One region of the Stenotrophomonas sp. GQ19 genome, then DNA from elsewhere that is predicted to be linked to it. Evidence: predicted binding sites of a transcription regulator. Region 1 holds the regulator's gene; the other holds the start of a gene.

Evidence for each region. The regulator FliA, encoded in region 1, starts transcription of late flagellar genes. The targets are predictions, from matches to a motif close to TAAAGTTTNNCNNNCNNNGGCCGATAA.
Region 2: a site for FliA is predicted at 6,010-6,036, ahead of AC6CHL_RS15450 (methyl-accepting chemotaxis protein). Genes of this name have one in related genera too.

What each region holds. Positions count from the first base shown of each region.
Region 1 is NZ_JCAXES010000001.1:278,048-285,571, reverse strand. Features, by position in the region: gene flhA (flagellar biosynthesis protein FlhA) at 1-1,805, shown strand, start outside; gene flhF (flagellar biosynthesis GTPase FlhF) at 1,960-3,702, shown strand; gene AC6CHL_RS01175 (MinD/ParA family ATP-binding protein) at 3,689-4,576, shown strand; gene AC6CHL_RS01170 (RNA polymerase sigma factor FliA) at 4,573-5,319, shown strand; gene cheY (chemotaxis response regulator CheY) at 5,336-5,728, shown strand; gene AC6CHL_RS01160 (protein phosphatase CheZ) at 5,728-6,342, shown strand; gene AC6CHL_RS01155 (chemotaxis protein CheA) at 6,347-7,524, shown strand, end outside.
Region 2 is NZ_JCAXES010000008.1:163,942-171,465, forward strand. Features, by position in the region: gene AC6CHL_RS15425 (EAL domain-containing protein) at 1-1,478, opposite strand, end outside; gene AC6CHL_RS15430 (aminotransferase-like domain-containing protein) at 1,588-2,970, opposite strand; gene AC6CHL_RS15435 (DMT family transporter) at 3,088-3,951, shown strand; gene AC6CHL_RS15440 (putative quinol monooxygenase) at 3,973-4,296, opposite strand; gene AC6CHL_RS15445 (SulP family inorganic anion transporter) at 4,511-5,989, shown strand; gene AC6CHL_RS15450 (methyl-accepting chemotaxis protein) at 6,181-7,524, shown strand, end outside.

The DNA of each region.
Region 1 (7,524 bases):
AGAACGGCCACGAGGCGGCGGGCAAGGTGATCGCCGCGTTCGGTGAGTTCGTGATCGGCGGCAACTACGCGGTCGGCATCGTGGTCTTCGCCATCCTGACCATCATCAACTTCGTGGTGATCACCAAGGGTGCCGGGCGCGTGTCCGAAGTGACCGCCCGCTTCATCCTGGACGCGATGCCCGGCAAGCAGATGGCCATCGATGCCGACCTCAACGCCGGTTTGCTGACGCGCGAGGAGGCCAAGGCCCGCCGCGAGGAAGTGCGTGAGGAAGCCGACTTCTACGGCGCGATGGACGGTGCCAGCAAGTTCATCCGCGGCGACGCGATCGCCGGCATCCTGATCCTGTTCATCAACCTGCTCGGCGGCCTGGCCGTCGGCGTGCTCCAGCACGGCATGCCGTTCGGCGACGCCGCCGCCACCTACACCCTGCTGTCCATCGGTGACGGCCTGGTGGCCCAGCTGCCGGCGCTGCTGGTGTCCTCGGCGGTGGCCATGCTGGTCACCCGCGCCTCGCGCTCGCAGGACATGGCCCAGGCCATGATGGGCCAGGTGTTCGGCCAGTACCGCGCGCTCACCATCGCCGCGGCCATCATGGGCGTGGTCGGGCTGGTGCCCGGCATGCCCAACGTCGCCTTCTTGACGCTGGCCGCCATCCTCGGCTTCGTGGCCTGGAAGGCCTGGAAGAAGAGCACGGCCGCCGCGCGTGCCGCCGAGACGCCGGCCGCCAGCCGCGGCGAGACCCTCGGCCTGCCCGGTGCCACGCCCTCGCCCACCGCCGAACTGACCTGGGACGAACTGCGCCCGGTCGACCCGCTGGGCCTGGAAGTGGGCTACCGGCTGATCCCGCTGGTGGACAAGAACCAGGGCGGCGAACTGATGGCGCGGATCAAGGGGGTGCGGCGCAAGCTCACCCACGACATCGGCTTCCTGATTCCGTCGGTGCACATCCGCGACAACCTGGAACTGCCGGCCACCGCCTACCGCCTGCTGATTCACGGCGTGCCGGTGGCCACCGCTGAAATCCACCCCGACCGCGAACTGGCGCTGGACCCGGGCAGCGCGCTCGGTGCGCTGGAGGGCATCGCCGGCAAGGACCCCGCGTTCGGCCTGGATGCCACCTGGATCCAACCGCACCAGCGTGCCCACGCCGAAACCATGGGCTACACCGTGGTCGATCCGGCCACCGTGGTGGCCACCCACCTGTCGCACCTGATCCGCGAACACGCGCCCGAACTGCTCGGCCACGAGGAAGTGCAGCAGCTGCTGGCCAACCTGGCCAAGAGCGCGCCCAAGCTGGTGGAAGACCTCACCCCGAAGTCGCTGCCGTTGTCGGCGGTGGTGCGGGTCCTGCAGAACCTGCTGATCGAACGCATTCCGATCCGCCAGCTGCGCAAGATCGTCGAATCGCTGGTGGAGAACGCGCCCATCAGCCAGGACCCGGCCACGCTGACCGCTGCGGTGCGCAACGCACTGGGCCGTTTCATCGTGCAGGAGATCGCCGGCATGTCGGCCGAGCTGCCGGTGTTCACCCTCAACCCGCAATTGGAACGTGTCTTGCAGGAGTCCACACAGGGCAACGGCGCCGCACTGGAACCCGGACTCGCTGAGCGACTGCACCAAAGTCTGGCCGAATGTGTCAGCAAGCAGGAAGCGAAGAATGAGCCGGCGGTCGTGTTGGTACCCGGCCCGGTGCGTGCCGCGCTGGCACGGCTGGTGCGCCACAGCGTCCCCTCGCTGTCGGTGCTGGCCTACAGCGAGGTACCCGAGGACAAACGACTGAAGCTGGTCGGCACGATCAGCTGACGTCGGAACCCCGACGGACATGTGCCAGAAAACAGACACACCCCCATTTCGATATCAACGCAGCAGGACATAAAGGGAAACCCGGACCGTGCAGACCACCGACAACCAGCGCTTCCCTTCCACCACCCCGCCGCCCCAGTCCCGGTACCACAGCATGAAAATCAAACGCTTCGTCGCTCCCGATATGCGCTCGGCCATGAACCTGGTGCGCAAGGAACATGGTCCTGATGCGGTGATCCTGTCGAACCGGCGGATCGAGGAAGGCGTCGAGATCGTGGCCGCGGCGAATTACGACGAAGGTGCGGTGCAGCGTGCGCTGGAAGCAGCGCGCAAGGACGTGGCCCCGGCCCCGGCGCCGCGACCGCGCAATGCCGCCGATGCGGTGATCGCCGCGGTGACCCGTCGCAAGCCGACCGTGGTTGCCGCCGAACCGGTGGCCGCCACCACCTCTGCGGTGGCCGCGCTGGCCCGTGCCGCGGTGGGTGCCACCGGCCGTACCCTGGACACCGCCAACGAGATCGTGCCGCCGCCGGGCAGCAGCGGTTTCGCGGCCACCCTGGCCCGCGCCGCCACCGCCCCGGCGGCCGGCATGAGCGCGCTGCCGGAACAGATCTTCGCCCCGTTCAACGTCGAGCAGGCCGCCGCCGCGTCGCCGGCACCGGCACAGTTCGAGCCGGCTGGCGCCGAACCGGCCGTCGCCACCGTCGCCCCGCCGATCAACCGCGCCCGCTTCATCATCGACCCGCCGCTGGACGACGAACCGCACTTCCAGATGCATGTGCCGACTGCCGCCGTGGCGATGCCGCCGCTGCCGGTCAGCGTCACCGTGCCGCCGGCCCTGCCGGTCGCCGAGGCCGTCGCCACCGCCGTGCCGCAGGCGCTGGCCGCCGTCGCCGAAACCCGCGTCGAAAACCCGGCGCCGGTGGCCGTCACGGAACCGGCGCAGGCCCAGCCGCAGCCCGCCGCCGAACTGGTGGTGGTGCAGCGCGATGACGAAGAGATCCGCCAGCTGCGCCATGAAGTGGCCGGCATGCGCCACGTCATCGAACGCGAAATGCACCGCTTCACCGACGAGCGCCTGCGGGGGTCGCCGGTACGCGCCGCCGCGCTGGACCTGATGGACGAATACGGCTTCGACGCCGGCATCAGCCGCGACGTGGCCATGCAGATCCCGCTGGACACCGAAGCCCACCGTGGCCGCGGGCTGATGCTGGGCCTGCTGTCGCGCAAGCTGCCGATCGCCCCGGTTGACCCGCTCGAGTCCGGCGGCGTGATCGCCCTGGTCGGCCCGACCGGTGCCGGCAAGACCACCACCATCGCCAAGCTGGCCTCGCGCTTCGCCGAGAAGCATGCCGCCCGCGACGTGGCCCTGGTCACCACCGATACCGGCCGCATCGGCGCCCGCGAGCAGCTGTACGGCTTCGGCCGCCAGCTCGGCATCGCGGTGCACGAAGCCAACAGCGGCAGCGACCTGAACCAGCTCCTTGAGCGCCTGCAGGACTACAAGCTGGTGCTGATCGACACCGCCGGGCTGGGCCCGCGCGACCGTGCCCTTGCCGCCCAGCTGCAGTGGCTGCGCGCCGCCGAGCAGATCCGCACCCTGCTGGTGCTGCCGGCCAACACCAGTTTCGGCGACATGGACGAGGTGGTCCGCCGCTTCAGTGCCGCCAACCCGCAGGGCGTGGTGCTGAGCAAGCTGGACGAAACCGGCCGCTTCGGCACCGCCCTGTCGGTGGCCGTGGACCACCGCCTGCCGATCACCTGGGTCACCGATGGCCAGGACGTTCCCGAAGACCTGCACCGGGCCAGTGCCGCCAATCTTGTACTTCGCCTTGAAGATTTGCGCCGCGCGGCCGATATGCCCTGCAACCCGGAGTTGAACCATGCCGTCGCGTGAGTACGCCAAGCTGACCAAGACCTTCCCGTTGTCTGCCACCCGCAGCCAGCCGCTGGGCCCTGTGCGCACCATCGCCGTCACCGGCGGCAAGGGCGGCGTGGGCAAAACCAACGTGTCGGCCAACCTGGCCGTGGCGCTCGCCGACATGGGCAAGCGCACGCTGCTGCTGGACGCCGACCTGGGCCTGGCCAACATCGATGTGATCCTGGGCCTGCAGCCCAAGCTGACCCTGGCCGACCTGGTCGCCGGGCGCTGCACCCTGGATGAAGTGATCATGGAAGGCCCCGGTGGCGTGCTGGTGGTCCCGGCCGCATCGGGTCGCCGGCACATGGCCGAACTGCAGCCGGCCGAGCACGTGGGCCTGGTCAACGTGTTCTCCGAACTGGAGCGCGAGCTGGACTTCATGGTGGTGGACACCGCCGCCGGCATCACCGACGGCGTGCTGACCTTCTGCCAGGCCGCCCAGGACACCGTGGTGGTGGTCTGCGACGAGCCGGCCTCGATCACCGACGCCTATGCCCTGATCAAGGTGCTCTCGCGGGAACGCGGCGTGGACCGCATCCAGGTGGTGGCCAACATGGTGCGCGACCCCAACGAGGGCCGCGTGCTGTACGAAAAGCTGACCCGGGTCTGCGAGAAGTTCCTGGCCGATGTGTCGCTGAACTACCTCGGCTGCGTGCCGCAGGATGACTGGCTGCGCCTGTCGGTGCAGCGCCAGCAGCCGGTGGTCAAGGCCTACCCGTCCAGCCCGGCCGCCCAGGCGATCACCGAAATCGCCCGCCGCACCGCCCGCTGGCAGGCCCCGACCGAGCCGCGTGGTGGGGTCGAATTCTTCCTGGAACGCATCCTCAAGCAACGCGGGGTGACCGCATGAAAGGCGCCGCACAATACAAAGAGGTGCAACGCACCGCCGCCAACGAATGCATTGCCCAGCATTCGGACCTGGTGCGCCGCATCGCCCACCACCTGGCCGCGCGCCTGCCGGCCAGCGTGGAAGTGGATGACCTGATCCAGGCCGGCATGATGGGCCTGATCGAAGCCTCGCGCAGCTACGACGCCGACCAGGGCGCCTCGTTCGAAACCTATGCCTCGATCCGCATCCGCGGCTCGATGATCGACGAGATCCGCCGGGGCGACTGGGTACCGCGTTCGGTGCACCGCCGCGCCCGCGACGCCGCGTCCACCATCCGCCGCCTGGAGCAGAGCACCGGCCGTGCCGCCAGCGCCACCGAAGTGGCCGCCGCCATGGACATGCCGCTGCCGGACTACCTGCGCCTGATGGAAGACGCCGCACGCGGCCAGGTGCTGAGCCTGGAATCGCGGATCGAGGACCAGGGCGAGCTGGACACCGTCGCCCAGGGTGGCCCGACCCCGCAGCAGGTGCTGGAGCGTGGCGAATTCGGCCGCGAACTGGGCAATGCGATCGGCCTGCTGCCCGAACGCGAACAGCTGGTGCTGTCGCTGTACTACGAGCAGGAACTGAACCTGAAAGAGATCGGCGCCGTGCTGGGCGTCAGCGAGTCACGCGTGTGCCAGATCCACGGCCAGGCCGTGCTGCGCCTGCGGGGCCGATTGAAGATCTTCGAGGCGGCCGACGCCGGCCTCGCGAACACTTGATACCGAGGAAAGTGCTTTGAACAAGAACATGCGTATCCTGATCGTCGACGATTTCTCGACCATGCGTCGTATCGTCAAGAACCTGCTGGGCGATCTGGGCTTCACCAATACGGCCGAAGCCGAGGACGGGCATGCCGCGCTGTCGCTGCTGCAGAGCCAGCCGTTCGATTTCGTGGTCACCGACTGGAACATGCCGGTGATGACCGGCATCGACCTGCTCAAGGCGATCCGCGCCGACGCCAAGCTGAAGACCCTGCCGGTGCTGATGGTGACCGCCGAAGCCAAGCGCGAACAGATCATCGAAGCGGCCCAGTGCGGCGTCAACGGCTACATCATCAAGCCGTTCACCGCGCAGACCCTGGAAGAAAAGCTCGGCAAGATCTTCGAACGCCTGGCAGCGAGCGCCTGATGGAAACCCTTCGCGACAAATCCGCGCTGGTCCAGCGCCTGCAGGACGCCCTGGCTGCGCTGGAAAGCGGCGATGAAGCCGGCTGGCGCCGGGAAATCGACGCGCTGGCTGCCTTGCGTACCCAGCCGATGATGGCCGGCCTGAACCGGCTCGCCCGCGAACTTGGCCAGGCCCTGGGCGAACTGCCCAGCCTGCCCAGCGAAGCCGGCGAGCTGGACGATGCCTGCGCGCGCCTGGACCACGTGGTGACGATGACCGAACAGGCCACCCACCGCACCCTGGACCTGGCCGAGGAATGCCGGGCGCTGACCGAACAGCTGCGTGCCAACGGCCTCACCGCCGACCAGGACCAGCAGCTGGACCGGATCCGCCACAACCTCACCGAGATCGCCCTTACCCAGAGCTACCAGGACCTCACCGGGCAGATCATCCGCCGCGTGGTGGGGATCGTGCGTCGCGTGCATGAAGGGTTTGGCGCACTCGGCCTGCCGCCGCAGGACGACACCGCGCACAAGCGTGACAACGGCCTGGCCGGCCCGGCCGTGAGTGGCCTGGACCGTCACCAGGTTTCACAGGTGGATGCTGACGACCTGCTTTCGGATTTGGGGCTGTAACACCATGAGCGCTGTTCCAGACGATATTGCCGCCGATTTCATCCTCGAGGCCCAGGAAATCCTGGACCGCCTTGGCGAACAGCTGGTGTCGCTGGAGCAGTCGCCCCAGGACAGTGACCAGCTCAATGCGGTGTTCCGTGGCTTCCACACGCTCAAGGGCGGTGCCGGCTTCCTCGGCATCCAGGCCATGGTCGAGTTGTGCCATGCCGCCGAGGAAACCCTGGGCATGGCCCGCTCCGGCAAGGCCACCCTGCAGGCCCACCACTTCGACGCCGCCCAGCAATCGCTGGATTACCTGCAGTCGATGCTGGATTCGGTCTCGGCCGGTACCGAGCCGGGCTACGCGCCGCCGGAACTGATCGCACAGTTCGACGTCAACGGCCCGGCCACCCCGGCCGCTGCCGTTACGCCGGCCACCGGCGAACTGATCAGCGAAGACGAGTTCGAAGCACTGCTCGACACCCTGCACGGCGGCGCCGCCCCGGCAGCGGTGGCCAGGAAGGCAGACGACGGCCTGATCGGCGAAGACGAATTTGAAGCCCTGCTCGACCAGCTGCACGGCGGCGCCGTGCCCGGCGCCAAGCCCGCAGTCGCGGCCGCCCCGCCACCGCGCGCACCGGCCGCACCGCCGGCCAAGCCGGCTGCCAACAAGCCGGTGGCCGAGGCCGAGCACACGGTGCGCGTGGACACCAAGCGCCTGGACGCCATCGTCAACCTGATCGGCGAACTGGTGCTGTCACGCAACCGCCTCAAGACGCTGCGTGCGCGCCTGCACGACGAAGAACTCGACCGCGCCGTCTCCACCCTGGACATCGCCACCGCGCGCCTGCAGTCGGCGGTGATGCGCACCCGCATGCAGCCGGTGGGCAAGGTGTTCTCGCGCTTCCCCAAGGTCGCCCGCGACGTGGCGCGCAACCTGAAGAAGGAAGTGGAACTGGAGCTGGTCGGCGCTGAAACCGAGCTCGACCGCAACCTGGTCGAGGCCCTGGCCGACCCGCTGGTGCACCTGGTGCGCAACGCCATCGACCACGGCGTGGAAACCCCCGACCTGCGTGAAGCCCAGGGCAAGCCGCGCAGCGGCCACGTGCGGCTGTCGGCGCAGCAGGAAGGCGACTACGTCAGCATTGAAGTGCAGGACGACGGCGCCGGCATCGATCCCGAACGGCTGCGCCAGAAGGCGCG
Region 2 (7,524 bases), on a different contig from region 1:
CCGCTGCCGAAGTCGTCGATGGCGATGCGGATGCCGGCCGCGGCCATCGCGCGCAGTTGCGGCAACGCCGACGGGTGGCCCTGCAGCCATTCGCCTTCGGTGATTTCCACTTCCAGCAACGACGCCGGCACGTGGTGTGCGGCCAGCTGCGAGGACAGCATGTCCCACAGGCCGGCATCATCGAAGTCACGCGCCGACAGGTTCAGCGACAGGCAGAAGCCGGGCAACGTGTGTTGCCAGCGCGCCAGCTGGGCCAGGGCATGGTCCACCACCCAGCGGCTCATCGCCGGCATCAGCGCGGTGCGCTCCAGCACGGGAATGAACTCGCCCGGCCCTACCGGCCCCAGCATCGGGTGCACCCAGCGCAGCAGCGCTTCGGCGGCTACGGGCAGGCCGTCGCACAGCGCGAAGCGGGGTTGGTAGACCAGGTTGAATTGATGCTGCGCCAGGCCGCGCGCCGCGTCGGAGGCCAGACGGTAGCGGCGGCGCAGGCGTGTATCGCGGTCTGCCGAATACCAGCAGCGGCCCGCATCGGTCTGGATGGCGTGGTTCATTGCCACCAGGCATTTGCGGATCACATCGCCGGTGTCCACCGGCGTGGCCTGGAAATCGCAGACGCCGGCATGGAACTGCGGCGACATCGGAATGCTGCCGGCCAGCAACGGACGCCGCAGGCGCTCACGCAGGCGGTCGAGCAGCGCGTCCACCTGCGCGTGGTCCTGGCCGCTGAGCACGAACGCGAAGCGGCTCACGCCCACGTGGTAGGCCGCCGCCTGGTCCTGCAATACGTGCTGCACGCGCAGGGCGGCCTGCCGCAGCAGGGTTTCCACCGGCTTCATGCCCAACGCCTGGCCGGCATCGTTGGCGCTGTGCACGTCGAACACATCCAGCATCACAGCGGTGAAGCGTCCGCCGTCGCCGCGCCGCGTCAGCAGGTCCAGATCGGCCTGGAACTGCTGGCGGTTGGGCAGCCCGGTGACCTGCTCGCGGCGGCCCATCGACACCTTCAGTTCCATCTGCGCCATCACCACGCGCGCCAGGGTCTGCAGTTGCTGGGTTTCCAGGGACGACAGCACCCGCGGCGCACGGTCCATCAGGCACAGCGTGCCCAGCGCCAGCCCGGCCTTGGTCACCAACGGTGCGCCGGCATAGAAGCGCAGCTGCTCTGGCCCGGTAACCAACGGGTGGGTGGCAAAGCGCGGATCTTCGCGCAGGTCGGCCACCTGCATCACCTGGTCGGACTGGATCGCCCAGGCGCACACCGAGGCATGCCGGTCGGTGCGATCCAGCGCCAGCCCGACGCGTGAAATGAAGCGCTGGCTGTCGGCATCGATAATGGAGATCAGCGCGATTGGAACGCCGAAGGTGAAGGCCGCAAGCTCGGTGATCGGGTCCAGTGATTTCCCCAGCGCCGGGTCCATCACGTTCAGGGCTTCGATCAACGCCACCCGATCACTATCGTCGCTTCTGTCCCACATGCACTGCGCCTGTCGTCCCCTGCCTTGCAGCTACTATCCCGCGCGGCGTGCGCAACGCCCGTGAAGTGCAGCGCATTGCGGCGCGCAAGCATGAAGCGTTCACGATGGATCACCCCCGCATGGCCCGCGCCAGCACCTCGAACACACGCGTGTCCTGTGCCTGCGCGGCATTGAAACGCAGGAAGCCGGTCGCACCCAGCGACGGGCTGAACGCATTGCCGGGCGCCAGCACCACGCCGTCGGCCAGGCTGCGCTGCGCGATGGCTGCAGCGTCCAGGCCATCGGGCAAACGGCACCACAGCAACATGCCCGCCTGCGGCACGATCCAGGGCTGGATGCCGAGCGTGGCAAGGCGGTCCAGGGTGACGTCGCGCGCGGCGGCCAGGCGCGTGCGCACGGTCTCCACGTGGCGGCGGTAGCCGCTGTCGGTGAGTGCGGTGAGCAGGATGTCGGCGGCCAGGCGACCGCCGCCGAAACTGGTGGCGATCTTCAGGTCGGCAAGCGCGTCGATCCACTCCGGTCGCGCGGCGATGAAACCGCATCGCACCGCGGCAGACAGCGTCTTGGAAAAGCTGCCGATCTGGATCACCCGCGACAACCCGTCGAAGGCGGCCAGCCGCGGCGCGGGGCTGTGTTCGAAATCCGCAAACAGGTCGTCTTCGACGATCACCAGGTCGCTGCCTTCGGCCAACGTCAGCAGGCGGTGTGCGGTCACCGGCGAGAGCACCGCCCCGGTCGGGTTGTGCAGGCCCGAATTGGTGATGTACAGCCGCGGCGAATGCGCCTGCAGCGCCGCACCGAACGCCGCCACGTCGGGCCCGTTGGGCGTGTACGGAATGCCCACCACCTGCACCCGGTGGGCCTTGAGCAGGGCCAGGAAATTGAAATAGCAGGGGTCATCGACCAGCACGGTGTCGCCGGGCTGCAGCAGGAAGCGGCAGATCAGGTCGATGGCATGCGAGCCCGACTCGGCCAGCAGGATCTGCTCCGGTGCTGCGTCCACCCCCTGGCCGGCCAGCCGCCGTGCCAGCAGCTGGCGCAGCGGCGGCAGGCCCAACGGGCTGGCGTAGTCGGCCAGGGACGTGGCCGATGCGCGGGCCGCGCTGCGCAGGCCACGGCGAATGCCCTCGACGTACATCCAGTCTTCGGGCAACCAACCGCAGCCGGGCTTGAGCACGCGCGCATCGTGTTCCAGCGATTGCCGGGCCAGCCAGAGCGGGTCGACCTGGCGGTCGCGGGGCGGGTCGATGCCGCTCAGCGCCAGCGGTGCCACCGGTCCGTTGACGTGGAATCCCGCGCCGGGGCGTGAGCTGATGACGCCTTCGGCCACCAGCCGTGCGTACGCTTCCACCACCGTGGACACAGACACCTGCAGGGCCTTGGCCTGGGCACGCACCGACGGCAGGCGCATGCCCGGCACGTAGCTGCGGGCGTTGATGCGGGCGCGCACGCTGGCCATCACGGCGGCGATGCGGGTAGGGGGAAGATCCATGCCACGGGGTCCGTACTGGGGGTGTGGGCATAACAGTTCAGTGAAAGTGTACTGGACTGTGTCTGGGGGCGGCAGGCGCCGCGTGGTCCACTGGTGGCCACTCTCAGGAACACCAGAATGGACACCACCACCCGGGGCTGGATCAACGGATTCATCGGCGTACTGATCTTCGCCGGCTCACTGCCCGCCACGCGCGTGGCGGTCGCCGACATCGATCCGACCTTGCTGACCGCCGCGCGCGCCAGCATCGCCGCCCTGATCGCCGCGGCGATGCTGCTGGTGCTGCGCCAACCGCGCCCGGCACGCACCGCGGTGGCGTCATTGCTGGTGGTGGCGCTGGGCGTGGTGGTGGGGTTCCCGCTGCTCACCGCGTTGGCCCTGCAGCATGTGTCCTCGGCGCACTCGATCGTGTTCCTGGGCCTGCTGCCGCTGAGCACGGCGGTGTTCGGCGTGCTGCGCGGCGGCGAACGGCTGCGCCCGGCGTTCTGGGGTTTTTCGCTGCTGGGCAGTGCCTCGGTTGCCGGCTACGCGCTGCTCGGCGGCGGTGCTGCGTCGTTGCAGGGCGACCTGCTGATGCTGGCGGCGGTGGTGGTGTGCGGGCTGGGCTATGCCGAAGGGGCGCGGCTGTCGCGCACGCTGGGTGGGTGGCAGGTGATCAGCTGGGCGCTGCTGCTGGCGTTGCCGCTGATGGTGCCGCTGATGTGGGTGCGCTGGCCGCCCACGTTGGCCACCATCGGCGCGCCGGCCTGGTGGAGCCTGGCCTACGTGTCGGTGTTCAGCATGCTGGTCGGCTTCATGTTCTGGTATCGCGGGCTGGCCCAGGGAGGCATCGCCGCGGTGGGCCAGCTGCAGTTGCTGCAGCCGTTCTTCGGGCTGGGCCTGGCCGCCCTGCTGCTGCACGAACAGGTGAGCTGGACGATGCTGGCGGTCACCGTGTGTGCGGTGAGCTGCGTGGCCGGGGCCCGGCGGTTTGCCCGCTGAGCTGCGACCGGGCGTAGGGCTCTAAAGACCCACGCCACCCACCGGCTCGGTCTCGAAGCGTTCGCCGAACCCGGTGATGTGCGGCCGGGCCTTGGCGATCGCGGCCTGTACCGCAGGCAGTGCCAGCGACGCGCGATGGTGGTCCTGGCTGTCCCACACCTCGGTGATCCAGAGCGCATCGGCATCGGTGGGATCGCGGGCCACCACGTAGCTGCGGCAACCGGGCATGGCATCGGTGCCTTCCTGCAGGATCGCGATGACCGCGTCGCGCTGCCCGGGTGCGATCAACATCCTGCCAATCAAGCCGTACATGCCTGCCACCTGCCACGAGGAATCAGCGGGCATCGTGCGCGCGGCGCGCGGCGGTGGTCAACCGGCGTTTGAGCCGGCCCCACCGCTGCGCTATCCTGCGCGCCGCCTTTGCCCGCCCCGCTGGATTGTGATGACCCCACCCTGATACCGCGTTCACCACGCGCCCGTGCCACTGCCGGGTTCCAGGGAGTGTCCTGTCTTCATCACACAGCGCGCCGTGCGTATCGCCGGTGCGCGGAGTCTGCCCATGTCTGTGTCCTACCCGCTGCGCCAGCAATGGCTCGGCAATATCCGCGGTGACCTGCTGTCCGGTACCGTGGTCGCGCTGGCCCTGATCCCCGAGGCGATCGCGTTTTCGATCATCGCCGGGGTCGACCCCAAGGTGGGGCTGTATGCCTCGTTCTGCATCGCGGTGGTCACCGCCATCGCCGGCGGCCGCCCGGGCATGATTTCGGCGGCCACCGGTGCGATGGCGCTGGTGATGGTGGACCTGGTCAAGGACCATGGCCTGCAGTACCTGCTGGCGGCCACCATTCTGGCCGGGCTGCTGCAGGTACTGGCCGGGGCGTTGAAGCTGGGCGTGCTGATGCGCTTCGTGTCGCGCTCGGTGATCACCGGGTTCGTCAACGCGCTGGCGATCCTGATCTTCCTGGCGCAGATGCCGGAACTGATCGGGCGCTCCTGGCACGTGTGGGCCGTCTGCGCGGCCGGGCTTGCCATCATCTACCTGCTGCCGCGGGTGACGCGCGCGGTGCCTTCGCCGCTGGTGGCGATCGTGGTGCTCACCGCGCTGTCGATCGGCCTGCACTGGGACGTGCGCACCGTGGGCGACATGGGCGCGCTGCCCGACAGCCTGCCGGTGTTCCTGTTCCCCGACGTGCCGCTCACCTGGGACACGCTGCGCCTGCTGCTGCCGGTGTCGGCCACGCTGGCGGTGGTGGGCCTGCTGGAGTCGATGATGACCGCGCAGATCGTGGAGGACATGACCGACACGCCCAGCCAGCGCAACCGCGAGTGCGCCGGGCAGGGCCTGGCCAACATCACCGCCGGGTTGTTCGGCGGCATGGGCGGCTGCGCGATGATCGGCCAGTCGGTGATCAACGTGTCGTCCGGCGGGCGCGGGCGGCTGTCGTGCCTGGTGGCCGGCGTGCTGCTGTTGCTGCTGGTGGTGTATGGCGCCGAGTGGGTGCGGCAGATTCCGATGGCAGCGCTGGTGGCGGTGATGGTGATGGTCAGCATCGGCACGTTCCATTGGCGCTCCTTCCAGGAGCTGCGCCAGCACCCGAAGAGCTCCTCGGTGGTGATGATCGCCACCGTGGTGGTGACCGTGGCCACCCACGATCTGGCCAAGGGCGTTCTGACCGGGGTGTTGCTGTCGGCGCTGTTCTTCGCCCGCAAGGTGGGGCGCCTGCTGCAGGTGGGCGATACGGTGCTGGCCGACGGCACCCGCGTGTACACGGTCAGCGGCCAGGTGTTCTTTGCCTCGGCCGGGCAGTTCGCAGCCAGTATCGACCTGCAGCAGGTGCCGGGGCGGGTGGTGATCGACCTGACCCACGCGCACTTCTGGGACCTCAGCGCAGTGGCGGCGCTGGAGCGGGTGGTGGACAAGCTGCGCGCCCATGGTGCCGAGGTGGAGGTGCGCGGGCTCAACGCGGCCAGCCAGACCCTGGTCGAGCGCGTGGGGCGTTCGACCGGCCAAGCGGCCGCGCGCCCCGGCGAACACTGAACGGGGTCAGGAAACGGTCCTCAACATCGGCGCGCCAGCGCCGTTATCCAGCTCAATGCCCCGATGTCTGCGATCGGGGCAAGGGCTGGCCGTGAGTTGCACCGCGCCACCCGGACCGCAATGGACTGCGCGAAGCCGTAGTGGCGCCCCCAGGCGACCGCTGATCCGACCCTTTTCCCGGAACCGCCCCCATGCCTGCGTCCCGCCCGACCTCTTCCCAGCGCCCCGGAAGCATCGCCAACCGGCTGATGCTGGGGACCGCGCTGATCGCCATGCTCTGCTTCGGCATCACCGCTGCCATCAGCTACCGCGAAGCCAGCCAGGCGCTGATCGACTCTTCGCGGCAGACCATGCAGAGCGAGGCCAATGCCGAATCACGCCGGGTCGGTGCCGACCTGGCCGCCGCGTTCTCCACCAGCCAGGCGCTGGCCGACAGCCTGGTGGTGCAGCACGCGGTCGGCGGCTTGACCCGGGCCACCGCCTCGCACGTGATCGAACAGCAGCTGCGCTCGCATCCGGAGTGGGTGGGGCTGGGCACGCTGTGGGAGCCGCAGGCCTTCGATGGCAAGGACAGCGAGTTCGTCGATGCGGAAGCACACGACGCGACGGGCCGTTTCATGAGCTACTGGTCCTGGCAGGACGGCACGCCCAAGCAGGATCCGCTGAAGGGCTACGACGTCCCCGGTGATGGCGACTGGTACCTGCGCCCGCGCTCCTTGAAGCGCCAGACCGTGGCCGAACCGTACAGCTACGAGATCGCCGGCAAGCCCGTGCTGATGACCACCCTGTCCACCCCGGTGCTGGACAAGGACACCTTCCTCGGCGCGGTCACCGTCGACTTCGGCCTGGCCGCGCTGCAGGAGCGCCTGGCCGCGCTGCGCCCGATGGGCGAAGGCCACGTCGAACTGATTTCCCCGGGTGGCATCGTCCTGGCTGCCCAGGATGCCAAGGAGATCGGCAAGCGTCGCGATGATGCCGCCACCCGCCGGATCCTGGCCGCGGTGGGCGCCGACAAGCCCTACGAAGACTTCAGCGTGGATGCGGCCGGCAACGTGAAGGCGTATGTGCCGCTGCGCATCGGCACCAGCCAGGAGCGCTTCGCCCTGGGTGTGGTGGTGCCGCACGCCCTGATCACCGCGCAGGCGCGTTCGCTGCTGTGGATCATCCTGGCCGTGGGCCTGGGCGCGGCGCTGGTGCTCAGCGCCAGCGTCTACGTACTGCTGCGCCGCCAGGCGATCCGTCCGCTGGCCGAAGCGGTACGGCTGTCGGCCGATGTTGCCGAAGGCCGCCTGGACACCGCGCTGCCGCCGCCGCGCAACGACGAAGTGGGGCGCCTGCTCGAATCGATGCAGCGCATGCGCAGCCAGGTGCGTGCGGTGATGGCCGCCCAGGGCGAAATGGCGCAGCGGCATGAAGCCGGTGAGCTCAGCTACCGCATGGACGCCCAGTCCTTCCCGGGCGAATACGGGCAGATGGTGGGCGACACCAACCAGCTGGTTGGCGCGAACATCGCCGTCACCCGCCGCCTGGTGGAA